One region of the Tepidimonas taiwanensis genome, then DNA from elsewhere that is predicted to be linked to it. Evidence: predicted binding sites of a transcription regulator. Region 1 holds the regulator's gene; the other holds the start of a gene.

Region 1 (10,282 bases):
ACGTGGTCGCTGGCCCACGCGGTTTGGGCCGCGGCGCGGTCCGTCTGCAGCGCCAGCAGCGTGCGCTGCGCATCGAGCAGGGCGCGGTAGTCGATCAGCCCGGCGGCATAGCGTTGCCGGGCAAGCGACTCGGCCTCGGCCGCGGCCGCCACCGCCGCGTCGAGCCGTTGCAACCGTTCCCGGTCGGCGGCGAGCGCCACGAGCGCATTCTCCACGTCGCGCAGCGCGCCGAGCAGCGCGGACGCCAACGCGGCGCGCGCCTGCTCGGCGGCCGCCTGGCGCGCCTGCACCTCGGCGCGGGCGGCCCCGCCGTCGAAGACACTGGCCGCCAGGCTCACGGCCAGCGACCGGGTCAGCGCCGCGACATCGAACAGCTCCGTCACGCGCGGGGCCGACAGCGACAGCGCCCCTTCGAGGCCCAGCGTCGGCCAGCGCGCGGCATCCGCCTGCTGCACCCGGGCATAGGCGGCGCGCAACCGCGCCTCGGCGGCCGCGACGTCCGGCCGCTGGCGCAACACCTGCGCCGGCACGGGCACGGGGGGCACCCGCAGCGCAGGAGGCAGGTCGGGGGCCGGCCCGGGCAACGGGGTGCCCGGGGCTTGCCCGGTCAACACCGCCAGCGCGTGCTGCGCCTGTCGCGCCGTCGCCTCCAGGGCCGGCAGGCTCGCGCGCGTTTGCTCCAACGCCGCGCGGGCGGTCTGCGCATCGAGCACCGACGCCAGCCCCGCCTGGACACGCCAGTCGGTGAGCTGTACGCTCTCCTCCTGCGCGGCGACGCTTTCGCGCGCCAGTCGCAGCCGCTCGCGCGCACCCCACCATTCGAAATAGGTGCTCGCGACCTCGGCTGCCAGCGTCACCCGCGCCCACGCCCATTCGGCTTCACTCGCTGCCGCGTCCGCCTCGCTGGCCTGCAGCGCCGCGGCGCGACGGCCCCAGACATCGACCTCCCACGCCGCATCCAGCCCCAGGCGGAACGTGTTGCCGGGGCTTGCGTCGCCCCGTTGCGCGCGCTGCACGTCCGCGCCCGCCTGCACCGTGGGCCCTAGGCCCGCACGCGCCACCTCCCGCTGCGCGCGTGCCTGCGCCACTGCCGCCAGCGCGCGCGCCACGTCCGGATTGGATTGCAACGCCGACTCGACGAGGCGCGACAGCATTTCGTCGCCCCACGTGGCCCACCAGTGGTTGAGCGGTTCGGTCGCCGTCACGGTCGGCGCGACCACACCGTCGACCGGGTTCGCCCACCCCGCCGGCGCCTTGGGCAACGCGACAGAGGACCCGGCCGGCGGCACCGACGCACAGCCGACCAACCCAGCGGCCAGCAACGCCCACCCCCCTCGGCGCGCGATCCCCTGCAATGGTTTTCCCGACAGCGACATGATGCCCGTCATCGTGCCCGCCCACCATGAAGGTCCGGTGTCGCCTCTGTGAACGCGTGTGAAGCGGGTGCACCAGCGACGACCACTTCCGTCACGGCCCGATCGTCGGCGAGCAGGATCAGCGCGAACAGCCATTCTTCGAGCGACGCCGCCTGCGCGGTGCGGCGCGCCAGCAGCGGCGTCGCCGCCGGGTCGAGGACGACGAAATCCGCCTCACTGCCCGGGGCGAGCGACCCCACCACCCACGCGAGCCCGAGCGCACGCGCCGCCCCCGCCGTGTGCTGCCACCACAGATCGGTGGCCGCGAGGCTCACCCCGCGCTTGGCCGCACCGTCGCCGCGCACGGACGCCCGCCCCACCGTGTACGCCGCGCGCATCGTCGCAAAGGGGCTGAAGCTCATGCCGCCGCCGACATCGCTCGCCAGCCCCAGCGTCACCCCGGCCTCGCGCGCCGCGGCGTAGTCGAAAAACCCACTACCAAGGAACAGATTGCTCGTCGGCGACACCGCCACCGCCGCGCCCGTGCGCGCGAGCAGCGCCCGATCCGCGTCGTCCAGGTAGATCCCGTGCGCATACACCGCGCGCCGCCGCAGCAGGCCGAAGCGCTCGTACACCGCCAGGTAGCTGCGGTCCTGCGGATACAGCGCCCGCACCCAGCGCAGCTCGTCGAGGTTTTCCGCGACGTGCGACTGGATCCACACATCCGAATACCGCGCCGCCAGCGCGCCCGCGCCGTGCAGTTGCGCGTCGCTGCAGCTCGGCGCGAAGCGCGGGGTGATCGCATACCCCAGCCGGTCGCGGCCGTGCCAGCGCGCGATCAACGCCTCGGTGTCGCGCAACGACGCTTCCGTCTCGTCGCGCACGCCATCCGGACTGTGGCGGTCCTGCAGCGACTTGCCCGCGATGCAGCGCAGGCCGCGCGCCTGCGCCTCGCCGAGCAGCGCGTCCACCGACCCCGGGTGTGAGGTGCCGAACGCCAGCACCGTGGTCACCCCGTGGCGCAGCAGCTCGTCAAAGAAAAACCGCGCCACGGACGCGGCATGGCCGGGGTCGGCGAAGCGCGCCTCCTGCGGGAAGGTGTAGCGCTCCAGCCACGGCAACAGCCCGTCGGCGGGCGAGCCGATCACGTCCGTCTGCGGGTAGTGGATGTGCAGGTCGATGAAGCCGGGCGCGATCAACCGCCCGCGCCGGTCGTGCACCGCAACGTCCGAATATCGCGGTCGCAGGGTGTCGTAGGCGCCCACCGCCACCACCCGCTGCACGCCCGCCGCGTCGGCCGCGGTGACGAGCAGTCCATCGGACTCGAAGTGGGGACGCGGCCCGTCGGCCTCCGGATCGAACCACAAAAGGGATGCACGCCAGCTTTGCATGCCCGATAGCTTAGCCGCTGCGCGCGCCACCCCCGGAAGGGCCGGCACGATACCCCACCCCAATGGGTCAACCCTTCAGGTGGCGCTGCGGCACGTGCTGCTGCCGCCACCACCCGAGCGGCCCGGCCACCATCGACACTGCGTACCAAACCCCCAACACCAGCACCACGGTCGGGCTGGTCGGCCAATCGGCAACATACGACACCCACAGCCCGAGCAGCGAGGCCGCCACCGCCGTGACCACCGCGCCGACCAGCAGCGGCTGCAGCCGACGGAACCAGAAGCGCGCGCTGGCGGCGGGCAGCACCATCATCCCCACCGCCATCAGCGTGCCCAGCGCATGAAACGCCGCCACCAGGTTGACCACCACCAGCGCCAGAAACCCTTGGTGCGCCACCGCCCCCCAGCGGCTGACCCCGCGCAAAAAGGCCGGATCGACGCACTCCATCACCAGCGGGCGCCACAGCAGCCGCAAGCCCGCCAGCGTCACCGCGGCCACCCCCGCCAGCAGCGCGAGCACCGACGCCTCCAGCGCGAGCACGGACCCGAACAGCACGTGCAGCAGGTCGACCTGCGTACCGCGCACCGACAGGATCAGCACCCCGAGCGCCAGCGACACCAGGTAAAACACCGCCAGCGACGCATCCTCGCGCATCACCGTGTGGCGCGCCACGACGCCCGCGAGCGCCGCGACGACCAGCCCGCCGACGACGCCGCCCAGCGTCATCGCCGGCAGCGACAGCCCGGCCAGCCAGTACCCGATCGCCGCGCCCGGCAGGATCGCGTGCGACATTGCGTCGCCCATCAGGCTCATGCGCCGCAGCATCAGGAAGACGCCCACCGGCGCGGCCCCCAGCCCAAGCAGGACGCACGCCAGCGCCGCCCGGCGCATGAAGTCGAACTCCCACCCGGTCACCGCCGCGAGCCACGCGGACAGCGCCTCAATGCCGGTGCCCATCGTGCCCCCCCTCGACCGTGGCGACCGACGCGACGTCACACGGCTCGGCCTGTTCGTCGAACGCTTCCTGCAGCCGCCGCGCGCGCAGCAGATTCGCCTCGGTGAGCACCGACGCCGTGGCACCGTGGGCCACCAGCTCGCGCGCCAGCAGCGTCGTCGTCGGAAACACCGCCCGCACCAGCGCCAGGTCGTGCAACACCGCGATCACGGTGCACCCCTGTTCGTGCCAGCGCTGCAACACGCACACGAGATCTTCCAGCGTGCGCGCATCCACGCCCACGAACGGCTCATCGAGCAGCACCACCGGCGCGTCCTGCAGCATCAGGCGCGCAAACAGCGCCCGCTGAAACTGCCCACCTGAGAGGGTGTCGAGCGTGCGCCGCTCGAACCCCTGCAAACCGACCTCGGCGATCGCGGCGTCAACGCGCGCACGCTGCGCGGCCGTCGGGTACCGCAGCGGCCCCAGCTCGTGCCACAGCCCCATCGCGACGAGTTCCGCCACCGTGACCGGAAACGTGCGGTCCACCTCGGTCAGTTGCGGCAGGTAGGCGACGCGGTGCACGTCCACCCCCTGCACCGTGCCGTGCATCGGGCGCTGGCGACCCGCGATGCAGCGCAGCAACGTGGACTTTCCTGCGCCGTTGGGGCCCACCACCGCCGCGAGGTCGCCCGCCGGCCAGCGCAGGCTCACGTGGTGCACCGCCGGGTGCCGCTCGTAGCCGGCGGTCAGGTTGCGCAGTTCGATGTCGTGCGCCTGGAGCATGGGAGCGACGTCGGATCGGGCAAAAAAAAGCCAGTCACGCGGACTGGCTTTTGGTGTTTGGCGCGGCTGGCAGGATTCGAACCCACGACCCCTTGGTTCGTAGCCAAGTACTCTATCCAACTGAGCTACAGCCGCATCGCTGAAGCCGAAAGTATACACGATTTTTTTCGGCTTTCGGCGTGACACGCGGGTGCTACGTGCCACCTGGTAGGGCGTGCTGGACTCGAACCAGCGACCAAGGGATTATGAGTCCCCTGCTCTAACCGACTGAGCTAACGCCCCGACCGTCGGCTATTCTATCGGGCCACACGACTGCGCCCCGAGCCGACCATGACCATCGACCCCGCCATCGCCGCCGCGGTCCTGAGCCTGCTGGCCGTGTTGCTGCTGCTGGCGCTGTGGCTGCGCCTGCGGCAGCCGGCCATGCCGCCGGAACTCGCGGCGCGACTGGCACTGCTGGAGCAGCAGGTCCAGTCGCTGGCGAATGGCGCCGCGCGCACCGAAGCGGGCGTGCAGCGATTGGAAGACGCGCAGCGCGACTTCACACAGGAAGCCACACGACAGAGCGACGCCGCGCGCCAGACGCTGGATGCCCGGCTGGCGCAGATGGTGGACGAATCGCGCCACGGCCGCGCCGAGCTCGCTGCGGCGCTGCAGCAGTTCGCTGCGCGCTTCGAGCAGCGCATCGGCGGGTTCGACACCTCGATGACCGCGCGCTTCGATGCGCTGCAACAGGCCGTGCTGCACACGCTGCGCACACTGGCCGCCGACACGCAGCGGCAGACGGAGCAGATGCGCACCGCGCTCAACGAACGGCTGGCCGCGATCCAGGCCGACAACAACGCACGGCTGGAGGAGATGCGCCGGACCGTGGACGAGAAGCTCCATGCCACGCTGGAGCAGCGCCTGGGCGAGTCGTTCCGATTGGTGAGCGAGCGGCTGGAGCAGGTGCACGCCGGCCTGGGGGAGATGAAGACACTTGCCGGCAGCGTCGGCGACTTGAAGCGTGTGATGACCAACGTGCGCACCCGCGGCACCTGGGGCGAGGTGCAGCTCGGCGCGATCATCGAGAGCCTGCTCACGGCCGATCAGTTCGAGCGCAACGTGCGCACGGTCGAGGGCAGCGACGAGCGGGTCGAGTTCGCGATCAAGATGCCGGGGCGCGTGGACCACGAGGTCGTGTGGCTGCCGATCGACTCGAAGTACCCAGTCGAGGATTACCAGCGCCTGCTCGACGCGCACGACAGCGGCGACAAGGAGCTGGTGCAGCGCGCCACGCAGGCCTTTGCCGCGGCGCTGAAGAACGAGGCGCGCAAGATCCGCGAAAAGTATCTCAGCCCGCCGAAGACGACGGACTTCGCCATCCTGTTCGTGCCGACCGAGGGACTCTTCGCGGAGGTGTGCCGCATCCCCGGCATGGTGGAGGCGCTGCAGAACGAGCACCGCGTCGTCGTCGCCGGGCCGACGACGCTGGCGGCGATGCTCAACAGCCTGCGCCTCGGCTTTCGCACGCTGGCGATCGAGAAGCGCTCTTCCGAGGTGTGGGCGCTGCTGGCCCAGGTCAAGACGGAGTTCCGCAAGTTTGGCGAGACGATCGAGGCCACGCGCCGCTCGATCGACACCGCCGCGCGCAAGTTCAACGACCTGGGCGTGCGCACGCGCGCAATCGAGCGCCGGCTGCGCGGGGTGGAGGAACTGCCCGCGGCCGCCAACGCCGACACCGGCGCGCTTGGGCTGGCCGAAGACGACGACGCGGACGAACCGACCGTGTGAGGACCATGCGACCACACACCGCTTGACGTCGCCTGCCCCCCCACGAACGAGGCAGGGGCCGCCGGGGTGAACGCCGCCCGCCCCAGCGGCAGAGGCACCTCTTCCTGCGAACGAGAAATTGCCAGGCCGCCGCAGGCGGTACCGGGAGAAACCGCCGCGAGGCTCAGTCCGCGCGTGTCTGGCTCAGCGCGTTGCCGACCAGCTTGGCGGTGATGTCGACGATCTGGATCATGCGGTCGTAGGGCATGCGTTGCGGCCCGATGACGCCAAGCGTCCCCACCACCTGCCCGTCGACCTCGAACGGGGCGCTCACCACCGACAGCTCCTCGTACGGGACGACCTGGCTCTCCCCGCCGATGAAAATGCGCACGCCATCGGCCTGGCTGGAGACGTCGAGCAGCCGCATCACCTGGGTCTTTTGCTCGAACAGGTCGAACAGCCGCCGCAGGTTGTCCATGTTGCGGGCAAAGTCGTCGACTTCCAGCAGGTTGCGCTCGCCGGCGATGACCACCTCGTCGTTCTGCGCCGCTTCGCTGCCGGCCTCCACCGCCTTGACCATCAGGCTGGCGATCTCGCCGCGCAGCGCGTCCACCTCGTGCCGCAGCCGCTCGCGCACTTCGTCGAGCGTCAGCCCCGCGTAGTGCGCGTTGAGGAAATTGGCCGCCGTCTGCAGCTGGTCCTGCGTGAATTCGGTGGTCGGATGCAGGATGCGGTTCTGCACATCGCCGTCGGGCGACACCAGGATCACCAGCACGCGCCGCTCTGACAGCCGCACGAACTCGATGTGCCGAAAAACCACCGGCCGCCGCGGCACCCGCACCACGCCGACGAAGTGCGACAACTGCGACAGCAGCTGCGCCGCCTGGCTGATCACCTGTCGCGGCTGCTCCGCCGCCAGCGTTGCCGGGGTCGGCAGCGCCTCGATCGCCGGCAGCTCCGAGCGGCGCACGGTCAGCATCGTGTCCACGAAGTAGCGGTAACCGCGCGGCGTCGGCACACGCCCGGCCGACGTGTGGGGACTCGCGACCAGGCCCAGTTCCTCCAGGTCGCTCATGACGTTGCGGATCGTCGCGGGCGACAGATCCAGCCCCGCGGCTTTCGACAGCGTGCGTGAGCCCACCGGCTGTCCGTCGGCGATGTAGCGCTCGACCAACGCCTTGAGCAGCAATCTGGAACGCTCGTCTAACATCATGGCAGCGTCAACATGGCATGGTGTAATTTGAGCATGAATCGTGCCCCTTTGTCGTCCACCGCCGAAACGGCCGCCGGTGCCGACGCGCTGCGCTACCGGCGGGTGGCCCTGGTGGGCAAGTATCACGCCAGCGGCAGCCGCGACGCGCTGGAGCGCGTGGTGCATTTTTTGCACGACCAGGGGTGCGAGGTGACGCTGGAGCGTGACACCGCGCAGCACATCGGCGCGCTCGGCGATGCAGTGCGCGACGTGCCCGGCATCGGCGCCCATTGCGAGCTGGCGCTGGTCGTCGGGGGCGACGGCACGATGCTGGGCATCGGCCGCCAGCTCGCGCCGTTTGGCGTGCCGCTCATCGGGATCAACCAGGGGCGGCTCGGCTTCATCACGGACATCCCCCTCGACCGCTTTGCAGAAACGCTGCCAGCGATGCTGCGCGGTAACCACGATGAGGAGCGCCGCGCGCTGATGCAGGCCGGCGTCTGGCGCGACGGCCACTGCGTGTTCGAGACCATCGCGATGAACGACGTGGTGGTCAACCGTGGCGGCGCGCCCAGCATGGTGGAGCTGCGGGTCGAGGTCGACGGCCACTTCGTCGCCAACCAGCGTGCCGACGGGTTGATCATCGCGTCGCCCACCGGCTCCACCGCGTACGCGCTTTCGGCCGGTGGCCCCCTGCTGCACCCGTCCATCGCCGGGTGGGTCATGGTGCCGATCGCGCCGCACACGCTGTCCAACCGCCCGATCGTGCTGCCGAGCGACGGCGAGATCGCGATCGAGGTCGTCGCGGGCCGGGACCCGAGCGCACACTTCGACATGCAGACGTTCACCAGCTTGCTGCCCGGCGACCGTATCACGGTGCGCCGCTCCGCGCACACGCTGCGCCTGCTGCACCCCGTCGGCTGGAGCTACTTCGACACGCTGCGGCGCAAGCTGCACTGGAACGAGGGGGTGGTGGCATGAGCTGGCTGCGCCTGGCGGTGCGCGATTTTGTCATCGTGCGCGCGCTGGACCTGACGCTGGCACCGGGCTTCACGGCGCTGACCGGCGAGACCGGTGCGGGCAAATCGATCCTGATCGATGCGCTGCAACTGCTGCTGGGCGGCCGCGCCGACGCCCACGTCGTGCGGGAGGGAGCGGCGCGCGCCGAGGTCGCCGGCGAGTTCGACGTCCCCGCCCCGGCCGCCGCGTGGCTGCAGGACAACGGCTTCGACGTCCCGCCCGACGAGCCGCTGCTGCTGCGCCGCACGGTCGACGTGCAGGGGCGCAGCCGCGGTTGGATCAACGGCAGCCCCGCCACGGCCGCGCAGTTGCGCGCGCTGGGCGAACACCTGGTCGACATCCACGGCCAGCATGCGTGGCAGAGCCTCACCCGGGCCGATGCCGTGCGCGAGCTGCTCGACCGCTACGGCCGCATCGACACGCGGCCGCTGCGCGCGGCGTGGGACGCGTGGCGCAGCGCGCTGGCGACGCTGGAGGCCGCCACCGCCGGGCAGGCCGCGCGCGACGAGGAGCGCGATCGGTTGCAATGGCAAATCGACGAGGTGGCGCGCCTGGCCCCCGGCGACGACGAGTGGGACGAGCTCAACCAGCGGCACGCGCGCCTAACCCACGCCCAGACGCTGATCGACGCGGCACGCGCGGCCCTGGCCGCGCTCGATGACGACGAGGCGGGCGCGACGCGCGCGCTGGCGCAGGCCGTGCACCGGTTGCGCGAGCAGCAGCACATCGACCCGGGGCTGGGCGCGATCGCCGACGTGCTCGAACAGGCCGGGGCGCAGATCGCCGACGCGTGCCGGGATCTGCAACATCACGCGCAGCACACCGAACTCGACCCGGAGGCACTGGCCGCACTGGACGAACGCCTGTCGCGCTGGCTGGCGCTGGCGCGGCGCTACCGCTGCCCACCGCCGGAGCTGCCCGCGCGCTGGCACGCGTGGCAGACGCGCCTGCGCGAGCTGGAGCGCGTGGCCGACCTCGACGCGTTGCAGGCCGAAGTCCGGCGCACCCAACAGGCGTACCAGAGCGCAGCGCAGGACGTCTCCCGGGCGCGCGCGGCCGCGGCGCAGCGCCTCAGGACGGCCATCACCGCGATGCTGCCGACACTGGGGATGGCGGGTGGCCGCGTCGAGGTGCGGCTCGAACCGCTCGCCGAGCCGCAGGCCAGCGGCCTGGAGCGGGTGGAACTGCTCGTCGCCGGCCACGCAGGGGCCACGCCGCGGCCCGTGGCCAAGGTCGCGTCCGGTGGCGAGCTATCGCGCCTCGCACTCGCGATCGCGGTCGAGACCAGCCAGCTGGGCGAAGCGCCGACGCTCATCTTCGACGAAGTCGACAGCGGCATCGGCGGCGCGGTCGCGCACACGGTGGGGCGGCTGATGCGCCGGCTCGGTGACGACCGTCAGGTGCTGGCCGTCACCCACCTCGCGCAGGTCGCGGCGTATGCGCACCACCACCTGCGCGTTACCAAGGTGCACGAGGGCGGCGCGACGCACAGCGACGTCGAGCCGCTGGACGGCGAGGCCCGCGTCGAGGAGCTGGCGCGCATGCTGGGCGGCAGCGGATCGGACGTCTCGTTGGCACACGCACGGGAGCTGCTGCAGGCATGACGTCCCCCCACCTCGCTCCCACGTCACCCGCGCCCGCGCCTGTGAGCGCCGCCGAGGCGCTGCAGGTGGTGCTCATCACCGGCATGTCCGGCTCGGGCAAGTCCGTCGCCCTCCATGCGCTGGAGGACGCCGGCTATTACTGCGTGGACAACCTGCCGCCAGAGCTGCTGGAGGCCTTCATCGAGGTCGAGCGCGGACACGGGGCGGTGCGCGTCGCGGTCGCGATCGACGTGCGCAGCGCGGCTTC
Region 2 (10,282 bases), 1.4 Mb from region 1:
CAGGGCGAAGGCGTCATAGTAGTTTTCCGGGTGCCCCGGCTGGAGCACCTGCAGCCGCTCCTTCACCGTGAGCCCTGGTGCCACGATGAAAATCGCGCGCGAGAAATCCTTGGTGCGCTTGGGGTAGGCGAGTGCGTTCAGCGCCTGCCACGTGACGATCATCGCCATCACGGTGGTTTTGCCCGTGCCGGTGGCCATCTTGTTGCACAGGCGCTCGAACGGGCCACCGTCGCCGGGAACGGCAATCCCCTGCCGAAACTCAGGCGATGCCTCGACGTGCCAGATCAGCGTCTCGATTGCCTCCAATTGGCAAAAGTAAAACGCATAGGGCCGCTTGGCCTCCGGGTCGCGCCAATGGTCGAGCAGTGCCCGCGTCACGGCGGTCACGCCGGGATAGCCCACTGCGCGCCACGCATCCACGCGCTCGCGGATGCGGTTGACGAGTTCGAGCGCGACGCCGCGCACCGTGTTGTTGCGCGTGTCGAAAATCTCGTAGCCGGCCGGGCGGCGACCCTCGACCAGCTCCAGCCGCGTGTCGCTGCCGCGCCGCCAGTGGTGGGTGGGGCGCTCGAAGGGGGAGTTGATGATCAACGTCTTGGGCGTATTCACGCGGTCGTCTCCGTCGCGGTGTAAGCTTGGTCGGGACGGTGTACGCTGGTCGGGTAACGCAGACGCAACAAGCGCTGTTCCACCATGGGCTTCAGATAACGACTGCGCAAACCGCCGGGATGCCGCCCCAGTAGCACGCCCAGCGCCTCCGCGGTCAGAAAGCGCCCGGTGCACAACGCGATGATCGCCTGTCGCACCTGCTCTGGCGCAGCCTTGCGCGTTTGTGCCACATTGGCCGCGAGGGCCTGCATCGCCGACCATTCCTCTGGAGAGTGTGCGAAGTCCGGTCGCAAACGTGCGGAGCCCAAGGGGGAACGTACGGAGTCGGCAGGCAAATGTGCGAAGTCCGGCCCCACATGTGCGAAGTCCGGATCCCAATGTGCGGAGCCGGTGCGTACAGCCTCGTGGCCGTCAGCCGATGCGTCCTGGCTGCCATGGACGGGCAAGCGGTACGTCGTCCAGCGCCGGCGGTTGTCGGAGACCAACAACCCCTCGGCGCACAGCCGTGCCAGCGTACGCGTGATGTCCGCGGCATGCGCGTTCAACAGTTCCTGTAGACGGGCGTTGGATACCGCACCCTCCAGCGCTGCGGTGGCCAACGCCTGCAACTCCGACGACGTCAGCGTCTCCATGCGCGTACCCAGCCAGCGGCGCAACCACTCCAAAGTTTCCACCGGTATCAGGCTCACCATCGGCAAGGTCAACCGGACCCGGTCGGGCTCCGTGAACAGATCGAGGCGCGGTGCTCGCCAGTGCTGCGTTCGCCACCCCGAACGGATCTTGTCGGCACCGGAACCCGCGCGCTCTCCACCGCCGATCAGGAGAAACATCTGCTGGAGCGACTTGTTGCGGCACTCACTCACACCCCCTTGGTGGTATTGCCGCAGCGACACCAGCAGTGTCCCCGGGTTTTCGATCACGAACCGGTCGGGATAGCGCTCGACCACCACGCCTCCGACACCCACGTAATCCGCATGGATCAGGGCGTTGACGAACGCCTCGCGCAGCGCCTCGTGCGCGGGCGTTTCATCACGCCGCATCTCGCCCTCCAGACGGAAGGGCTGGGGCAATCCCGCGGACAGTTTGGGCCACACCCGCGTGTAGAACTGGAACAGATTGGCCTCCCAAGTCCCATCGGGGCAGAGTCGATCGGTCCAACGCAGCGCCGGATCCAGCTTCTCCCGGTAATCGACGAAATAATTTGGAACCGCCGCCGCGTCGCGCAGGGCCGCATCTTTGCCGAACATCAGCAGCCCCGCGAGTGTCAACCCCTCCTGTCCGGTCACGCGATCACGGCGCCAGCCGCCCAGTCGTTCCAGCAGATCCTGGTCCGGCAGGGCCAGCCAGGGATGATCACCCTTGACCAAACGCAAGCGCTGGCGGTACTGCAGCAGTGTGGCCGCATCCAGATCGGACAGACCGAAACCCGGAAGAATGCGCTGATCGACGGGTAACTCGTCGGCATCCGCCAACATCCGGCGGACCTCCACGTCACCAAGCCGGTAGTCACCCTCATGACGGCGCTGGTAGGTGTTACCCAACGGGTTGCCCCGCAAATAAACCGGCCGTTGGGTGCGGCTGGCGCGGGGAATGGTGACGACGAGTAACGATTTGCCATCGATGTCGATGACGCGGATATGTCCGGGCTGTACCAGATTGATACTAACCAGCCCGCGGTTGTTGAGCCCATCCCACAGGGCCTTTCGGCAGCGCGACAACTCTGCGTCCGTCAAGCCTTCGAGCCGAATCCGCCCCTCGTGTTCGACAGCCCCGAGCACCACGACACCCCCCTGCGAATTGGCCATGGCACTATAGGTTTCCCAGAAACTGCGCGGCAAGCCACCTTTGGCCGACTTGAACTCCCAGTCGTCCGTCTCGCCCGCAAGCGCCGCGGCGAGGATCCGATCGAGCAAATCCATGCCCATGGGCTCAATCTAGGGGAACCACCTTCAGCGACTCGATCCCCCAGTCGTCGACGATCTTCACCGCGATTTTGCGGTTCTCACCCCCCGCGAACGGCAGGCTCACCGCGCGGTGGATAGGGACGCAATTGGCCTTGTCTTGCTCGTGTCGCCTGCCAGTGGTCCACCGCGCACGGCGGGTAATGCGGCGGGAGTTAGAATAGACGATCATGATCTTAGACGCATTCACGCGGTAACCTTCGTCTCAATGCAGAACTCTCCGGCAAACATCATCATGCATCATGACCGAACGACACATAATTCACGAGATACTTTCCATCGATCCAACAAACTCTCGTAACCGACGAACAGCTCGAGCAAGGCTCTCCGAATTGGAACAACCCACTAACGGACGCCATACCTCTTTTACAAAAAACTGCAAATGCTCATTATAACCGCTACCCGGCTTACCGGCATCAGACTCCGATACCATTTCCACCCGATGAATTCGACTACGCGATTTACGAACAAGAGAAAGAATTAACCGCTTTGGATCATCGATTTCATCAGTGCAATGAGGAATTTTAGTCACAGAGACCCCAAAATGAACTGCGAACTTTTCTCTGTCCGCCAGCACCCAACTTTCGGCCTCTGTAACGGCCAGCCTAAGATAGAATGCACATGACCGAATCTCCAAACTCGACAGCCACTTCCGAAGCAAATCTCGCACGCAGCGCCCATCGGTATCCGCGATGCACAACACGGGCTGCACATAGCGCGCTTGATTGAGGTAACGCGGCAATGCCGGTACCAGTTCTGTGATGCCGCGCTTGTTGATCGGTTCGCCTGCCAACGACCAGCCAGGCATCACTTCCTCCACCAGTCGCTTGCCCAGCGCGCAACACAACGCATCTTCGCCAACGACGAGTATCCGCTTCATTCGAACAGCCCCAACTGCTCGACCGATTTAGGACACGTTTTGGCAACGAAGACTTCAGCAGGTGTAAGGCCGTGCTCCATTTGTTCAGTTTCTGCGGGCGTCGGTAGGCGGACGGTCGACCCATTGGGGCCTGGCTCGATCACCAAGATCGTGGCATCCGATACACTGTCCAACAGCGCCTTACTGTGCGTACTAACGATGACTTGTCGCGAGGTGGCGCGCCGCTTCAAGTCGCGTAACACACGGTCGATGAGTAGTGGAATTCTTCGTACCACCTCCTCGTGCAGAGAGAGCTCGGGTTCTTCCAGCAGGAGTAACCCTTCTCCGTCCTGCAAGGCCCAGAGCAGGCCGACGAGACGCAGCGTACCGTCGGAAAACTGGTTCTCGCGCTGCCATGCGCCCTTATCGCGCCAATGCTTGAAATTCGCCTCGAGATGCCACATACCTGTTACGACATCTTGTTCGAAACGCAACTCGGAAAAGAGCGGCACGGCTTTATCGAGTGCGGCCCATCGAATTCGCCGCAATCGTGCATCGCGCACCTTTTTCGGGGTAGCTGCAATGCGTTGCATCAACCCCTGGCCGAACGGATCCTGCTCCAGCACACGGCCGCTGATCTCGTCGCCGTGTTTAAGTAATTGGGGAACCAAATGTAGATAAGTCGTCGCGCCGAAAAAATCATATAAATCCCGAAACTCGACATTGGTGGCGATCTGTTCCAGATGCGTCTGGGTGAGCCGTTCCGGGTCCTTACGGTCTTCGTCGTTAGGACGGACAACGATCTCACGACCGTTCAGCATGACACGCTCTTGCGTCACGATAGGTCGCTGTTGCCCCTTGCCTTCGGACTTCAGCGCCAACACGTAGTGCCATATGTGGGGGGGGCTATGGGCCGTATCGTCCGTTACCTCGACCTCGATGCGGACTTCTGGGTCTCTGCGCGCATGCAGGCTACGCAGGCGGCTTAGTCCACCGCAGCGTTCCACCGCCTGCTGCAGGCCGCCGCCCTTGGCTTGCACGATGGTGCGCAAAAAACGGAAAACCTCCAGCAAGTTCGACTTGCCCGCGGCATTTGGTCCTAGTACGTAAGTCCTCGGACCGAGCGTGACATCCACCGAACGGAAATTCCGCCAATTTTTTAATATCAATCGGGTAATTTGCATACTCAATCCTTCAACAGCATTACCTTCAGCGACTCGATTCCCCGATCGTCGACGATCTTCACCGCGATCTTGCGATGATCGCCGGCCGCGAATGGCAGGCTCACCGTGCCGTGGAACGCCTGCAGTTTGGCTTCGTCCAGCTCCGCGCGGATGTTCTTTTTGAGTTTCTCCCAACCCTCGCCCTTGCCCGCCATCGGGAAGAACACCTGGCGCGGAAACAGCGAGCGGTCGTCGTAATCGGTGTCGAGCGACCACATCGCGATCTTGCTTTTGCCGCCCGAGACCAACTCGCCCTTGACGGTATCGAAATAATCAAAACCGTGCACCTCGACCTCGTACAGGCCGTCCCGGCGGCGGCGCACCTCCACCTCGGGCTGCCCCATGAGCCAGAAGCTCTGGTTGCTGGCGCGCGCCCTTTTCAGGTCCTCGGTCAGCAGGTCCGGGTTCATCTGCGCCTTGAGCGCCGTGATGCCGCGGATCGCGTCGATGTCCTTGGCCGCCTCCGGGTCGAAGGCGAAGGCGCAAAACACGATCATCTTCGGCAGCGGAAAGAGCGTGCCGGCCTCGTTCAGGGCGTGCGCCACCTGTCGCTGCTCCAGCGCCGCGTGCTCGGGACCGAAGCTCACCACCACCCGCTCGCCGGAATCCAGGTGCCCCGCCGCATGCAGGTAGCGGATTGCGGGGTCGCTGGGCAGCGGCTCCAGGTCGGCGAAGCGCAACACCTGACCGCCCCCGCCACGGATGCCGGTCTTCAGCAGCTCGTCGCGCCATTGGTGTTGCCGACCGCTCTCGCCCAGCCGCGCGACGCTTGCGTCGGCCTGCGCCGGCCCGAGCGGCTCGTCGAGCGATTTCACTGTCGGGAAGGGCACCGCCTCCACGGTGAACGGCCCGGTGATGCGCAGCTTGTTTTTGGCCACCGCCGGCTGGTCGTAGAGCAGCTCCTGATCCGCGTGGGCGGCGATCGACGCATCCATCGCGCGCTGCATCGCCTGCCGCGCGGCGTGAAAGGCCTCGAAGGCGGCGCGGGCCGCTTCCGGCCAGTCGGCCGGGAAGTCGAACGGCACCTCCCATTCGAGCAGGGCGCCGGCCATCACCTCGTCGCCGCAAGGCAGGGTTTCCTTTTTGCTCGCCGGCAGCGAAAAATCGACGGCCTTGCCCTTGCGCCCGCCTTCCGTCACCACGTAGGGCGCTGGCGGCGCGGCACGCAGCGCGGCGTTGAGATCGGCCAGCGCCGCCTCGATCGCCGGGTGCATGCGATCGTAGATCGCGTCGATTTCCTGGTTATTAGCAATAGTACTGAGGGTGATGTAAGGCTGTGCTCTGTAGATGAAGCCGCCTTTGAGCCCCTCGTGCGGGTACTTGAGCTCGTAATAGTCGTAGCTCGCCGTCATCAACCGCTGCTTGGCGAGTGTGACCGCCACGCGCGAGGTGTCGCAAGTGATCCAGCGTCGGCCCCATTTCTCGGCAACGAAAGCGGTGGTACCGGAGCCGCAGGTCGGGTCGAGCACCAGATCGCCGGGGTCGGTGGTCATCAATAGACAGCGTTCAATAACACGGTCAGATGTTTGGACTACGTAGACCTTTTGATCGCTGTAACCAGCAGCAGTATCAATCCATGAGTTCTCAAGTTGTACTAGACCAAAATCCGAATGAAATTGGCGAAAATAAGGATTGCTGCCTAAGATGACGAGCCTATTAGCCTTAACTAGTCGAGCCATGCCGTCATGATGTGTTCGCCAACTCTTTCCGCTAAGCGGGGAGTGGCTATCACCGAGAGCATCAAACACATACGTGCATGAAGGCGTATATCCAGATGAGGTAAGCACCGAGCGTTTGAAAATTCTTTGTCTTGCCTCTGCGTTTAGCTCTGCTATTTCTTCCTTGCCGATCTTCTTGAAAATTCCGCCACCGCTGTCAAGGAAGCAAAATTCAGGCTCATCCTCAATCTCACGGGCACGATATATCGGTCGATATTTAGTCCTCGACCTGTCCTTCGCGTACCACACGATGTAGTCATATACAGATGCGAGCCCCGCTTGGCCTAAAGGGGACATGCTTCTGAAATTTATCTGCGCATAAAAATTATCTATTCCAAAAATCTCATCCATCAGTTCCCGAACATGATGGACATTTTCATCAGAAATCTGCACGAAGATGCTGCCGGATTCGTGCAACAGCTCGCGCGCGAGCAACAGCCGGTCGCGCAGATAGGTCAGGTAGGAGTGAATGCCCAGCTCCCAGGTGTCGCGGAACGCGCGGATCTGTTCGGGTTCCTGCGTCAGATCTTCGTCGTTGCGGTCTTTCACGTCCCGCCGGTTGACGAAGGGCTGGAAGTTGCTACCGTATTTGATGCCATAGGGCGGATCGATGTAGATCATCTGCACCCGACCGCGCATGCTCTCCTTTTGCAGCAGGCTGTTCATCACCAGCAGGCTGTCGCCGGCGATCAGGCGGTTGGCCCAGCCTTTTTCGTGCCGGTAGAAATCAATGGCGTCACGCAGCGGCAGGTTTTCGAACGGCGCGTTGAACAGCCCGTATTGGAAGGGGCCGGATGACTGCTCGCCCCGGACCTTGCCTTCGCCCTTCATCGCCTTGCGCACCGCGGCCAGGATGCTCATCGGGTCGATGCGCTCGTGCACGTGCAGGGAGACGGTGTCGACCTCGAAGCTGGTGCGTTCGGCCTTGCCCGCCCAATTGAGATACGGCGCTTGCAGGCGCTTGAGTTCCTGCAAGGCCGCGCGCATGCGCTCGGCGTCGCCGGACGCCAGCGCGTCGTCGATCAGCGCCTCGATGCGGGCGCGCTGCGGGTCGAACTGCAGCGCCGGGTCGAGGTGGGGGTCGTAGGTCCAGCGGGTTTTGCCCGCGTCCGGGTCGGTGGCGGGGGTGACCATCCCCACCTCAGGGTTGTTCACGCGGCGGTCGCCGTGCCGGTAGGAGAGGATTTGCGCTGGTCCATCGCCCACGCCGCGCGGCGGCCGGCCGACAGCCGCGCGGCCGGCCGTGCTGGTCCGCCGGGGTGTCGTGGCGGTGGTCGCCGTCGCGGGCGCCTCCACGGGTCGCAGGTCAAAGTCGTCCGGTGGCGCAGAGTGGCTTTCGGACACGGATATTTCGGCCGGATGGCCGTCTGGCGCAGGCACGGCACGCCGCACGGAGCCGCCACGCCCCTGCCCTTTGACCAATACGCCCTGTGCGACCAGCGTGCCGTGGACTTGCCAGTATTCGTCTTCGCTCAGCGTCAGGCCGTCGGTGGCGAGCCGGGCCTCGATCTCGCGCCGCAGCCACACGTTTCCAACCGCTCGACCGTCGCTGGGCACCAAGGACAGCAAGATGCTGGCGATACGCTGGATTTTGTCGGCCGTTTGACGTGGAGGTGTCGTCGACACGTTGAACCCCTGGATGCAGCGCTCCCCTCGCGCCCAACTGACGATCGTAACAGGGTTGCCCCGGCGCCGGGCAACCCCAAGCGAAGGCGGGAACCCCGCCGTTAGCACTCGATCAAAGAGAGTGCTAATATGAACACACAATCACTGATCCGGAGAGGAGGCCCCATGACCGCGATGACCCCTGCCCTGTCGAGCGCCGCGCCGGTACCCGCGCCGGTGTGGTCGAGCACGTCGCTGACGCTGCCGCCGCTGGGAAATCTGGACGCGTACATCAGCGCGGTCAACCGCATCCCGATGCTCACGGCCGAGGAGGAGCGCGACTGCGCGCGCCGCTGGCGCGAGCAGCACGACCTGGAGGCCGCGGGGCGTCTGGTGCTGTCGCACCTGCGGCTGGTGGTAGCGATTTCGCGCCAGTACCTGGGGTATGGGCTGCCGCAGGCGGACCTGATCCAGGAGGGCAATATCGGCCTGATGAAGGCGGTCAAGCGCTTCGATCCCGCGCAGGGCGTGCGGCTCGTGAGCTACGCGGTGCACTGGATCAAGGCCGAGATCCACGAGTTCATCCTGCGCAACTGGCGCATGGTCAAGGTCGCGACCACGAAAGCGCAGCGCAAGCTGTTCTTCAACCTGCGCGCGCTCAAGCGCGACCTGCGCGCGGGCGCGGCCGACGAGGATGCCGTGCGCGAACGCCTGAGCGACGCCGAAATCGACGTCGTCGCGCGCGAGCTCAAGGTCAGCCGTGACGATGTCATCGAGATGGAAACCCGCCTGTCGGGCGGCGACGTCGCGCTCGATCCGCTGCCGGGCGACGACGGCGAAGACACCCACGGCCCGATCGCCTACCTGGCCGACCACCGCCACGAGCCGACCGCGGTGCTGGAGGCGCGCGAGCGCGAGCTGCTCGCCAGCGAAGGCATCGAGCGCGCGCTCGCGCAACTCGACGAGCGCTCGCGCCGCATCGTCACCGCGCGCTGGCTGCAGGTCAACGACGACGGCAGCGGCGGCGCGACGCTGCAGGAGCTGGCCCATGAGTATGGCGTGAGCGCCGAGCGCATCCGCCAAATCGAAGCGGCGGCGCTAAAAAAATTGCGCAAGGCGCTGGAAGCGTACGCGGCGTGACCGGTCGCTTCAGGCCGCGCGGGATTCCAGCAACGCAGCCATCGCCTCGACAAAAGTGGCGGCCTGGCCAATCAGGGTGTGGGCGTCCTCCGGCTGCACGGCCTCGCCACCGTAGTCCGCAACCATGCGGATTTCGTGCGCCCGGTTGAGCCAGCGGCCCAGTTCGGGTTTCACGTGCCCGCCCTTGACCAACCGCTGGCCGAAGATGGCGATGAGGCCGCTGTGCGTCCGTGCGACGGAGGGGTCCATGCCGCCATCCACACCCAATAGCGCGGCGCGGGCCGCATCGAACATCGCGTAGTAGGCCCGGTTGACCGCACCGTCCACATCCCCCAGCGCGAACAGCGCCTCAGCAGAGGCCAAGGCCGTTTTTGCCTTGCGGATCAACGCAGTGGTGGCGGGGTTGTCGGCGGTCACAGCGGCACGCCCTCGCGCTCGATATTGCGCAGCAGCGCCGGATTGGAGAAGGTATCCGGGTGCTCCCACTCGTCCAGCCACACGGGCAACGGCGAAATCAAGACGTTCGTTGCCAGCAGGACATCAAAGGCCGCATCGGCCATGTCGAGCTTGATGGGCAGGGTGCGCCGGCGTTCCCCGCGCAGGATGACCGCAAGATCCACGTCGCTGTCCGGCCGTGGATTTCCACGGGCGCGGCTCCCGTAAACGATGGCACCCGCCAGATCGTACCGGCCGCGGATGCGGTCGAGGAACTGGCGCGCGGCCCGCTCGGTATCCGGATCCAGGCGATGCATTCGGGTTCCCTTCGGCTGCGCAGCATGATCCGCCACGTGCGGCGCAACTATCCTAGCACGTGGGCGACGCTAACAGGGCACGGCGCGTTTCACGCCAGCCGACAAAGCGGCCGCGAAGCGTCAGCGCCCTCAACCCTCCCGGCGCAGCGCCGGGAAGAGGATCACGTCGCGGATGCTGGCGCTGTCGGTCAGCAGCATGACCAGCCGGTCGATGCCGATGCCGCAGCCGCCCGCGGGCGGCATGCCGTACTCGAGCGCGCGGATGTAGTCGGCGTCGAAGTACATCGCCTCGTCGTCGCCGGCGTCCTTGTTGGCGACCTGGGCGTGGAAGCGCGCCGCTTGATCTTCCGGGTCGTTGAGTTCCGAGAAGCCGTTGGCGACCTCGCGCCCGGTGATGTAGAGCTCGAAGCGTTCG

The links. The regulator HrcA, encoded in region 1, represses chaperone genes, less so after heat shock. The targets are predictions, from matches to a motif close to TTAGCACTCNNNNNNNNNGAGTGCTAA.
Region 2: the regulator HrcA is predicted to act here: its motif matches at 8,098-8,124, upstream of rpoH (RNA polymerase sigma factor RpoH).

The regions. Positions count from the first base shown of each region.
Region 1 is NZ_CP083911.1:365,014-375,295, reverse strand. It holds gene LCC91_RS01760 (efflux transporter outer membrane subunit) at 1-1,376, opposite strand, end outside; gene guaD (guanine deaminase) at 1,385-2,746, opposite strand; gene LCC91_RS01750 (metal ABC transporter permease) at 2,814-3,704, opposite strand; gene aztA (zinc ABC transporter ATP-binding protein AztA) at 3,688-4,467, opposite strand; tRNA gene LCC91_RS01740 (tRNA-Arg) at 4,526-4,602, opposite strand; tRNA gene LCC91_RS01735 (tRNA-Ile) at 4,673-4,749, opposite strand; gene rmuC (DNA recombination protein RmuC) at 4,798-6,240, shown strand; gene hrcA (heat-inducible transcriptional repressor HrcA) at 6,404-7,429, opposite strand; gene LCC91_RS01720 (NAD kinase) at 7,466-8,392, shown strand; gene recN (DNA repair protein RecN) at 8,389-10,035, shown strand; partial or broken gene rapZ (RNase adapter RapZ) at 10,032-10,282, shown strand, end outside.
Region 2 is NZ_CP083911.1:1,715,480-1,725,761, forward strand. It holds gene LCC91_RS08055 (BPTD_3080 family restriction endonuclease) at 1-609, opposite strand, end outside; gene LCC91_RS08060 (RNA-binding domain-containing protein) at 606-2,528, opposite strand; gene LCC91_RS08065 (hypothetical protein) at 2,539-2,742, opposite strand; gene LCC91_RS08070 (hypothetical protein) at 2,833-3,450, opposite strand; gene LCC91_RS08075 (AAA family ATPase) at 3,447-4,613, opposite strand; gene LCC91_RS08080 (site-specific DNA-methyltransferase) at 4,616-7,996, opposite strand; gene rpoH (RNA polymerase sigma factor RpoH) at 8,162-9,115, shown strand; gene LCC91_RS08090 (HEPN domain-containing protein) at 9,125-9,532, opposite strand; gene LCC91_RS08095 (nucleotidyltransferase domain-containing protein) at 9,529-9,867, opposite strand; gene lysS (lysine--tRNA ligase) at 9,997-10,282, opposite strand, start outside.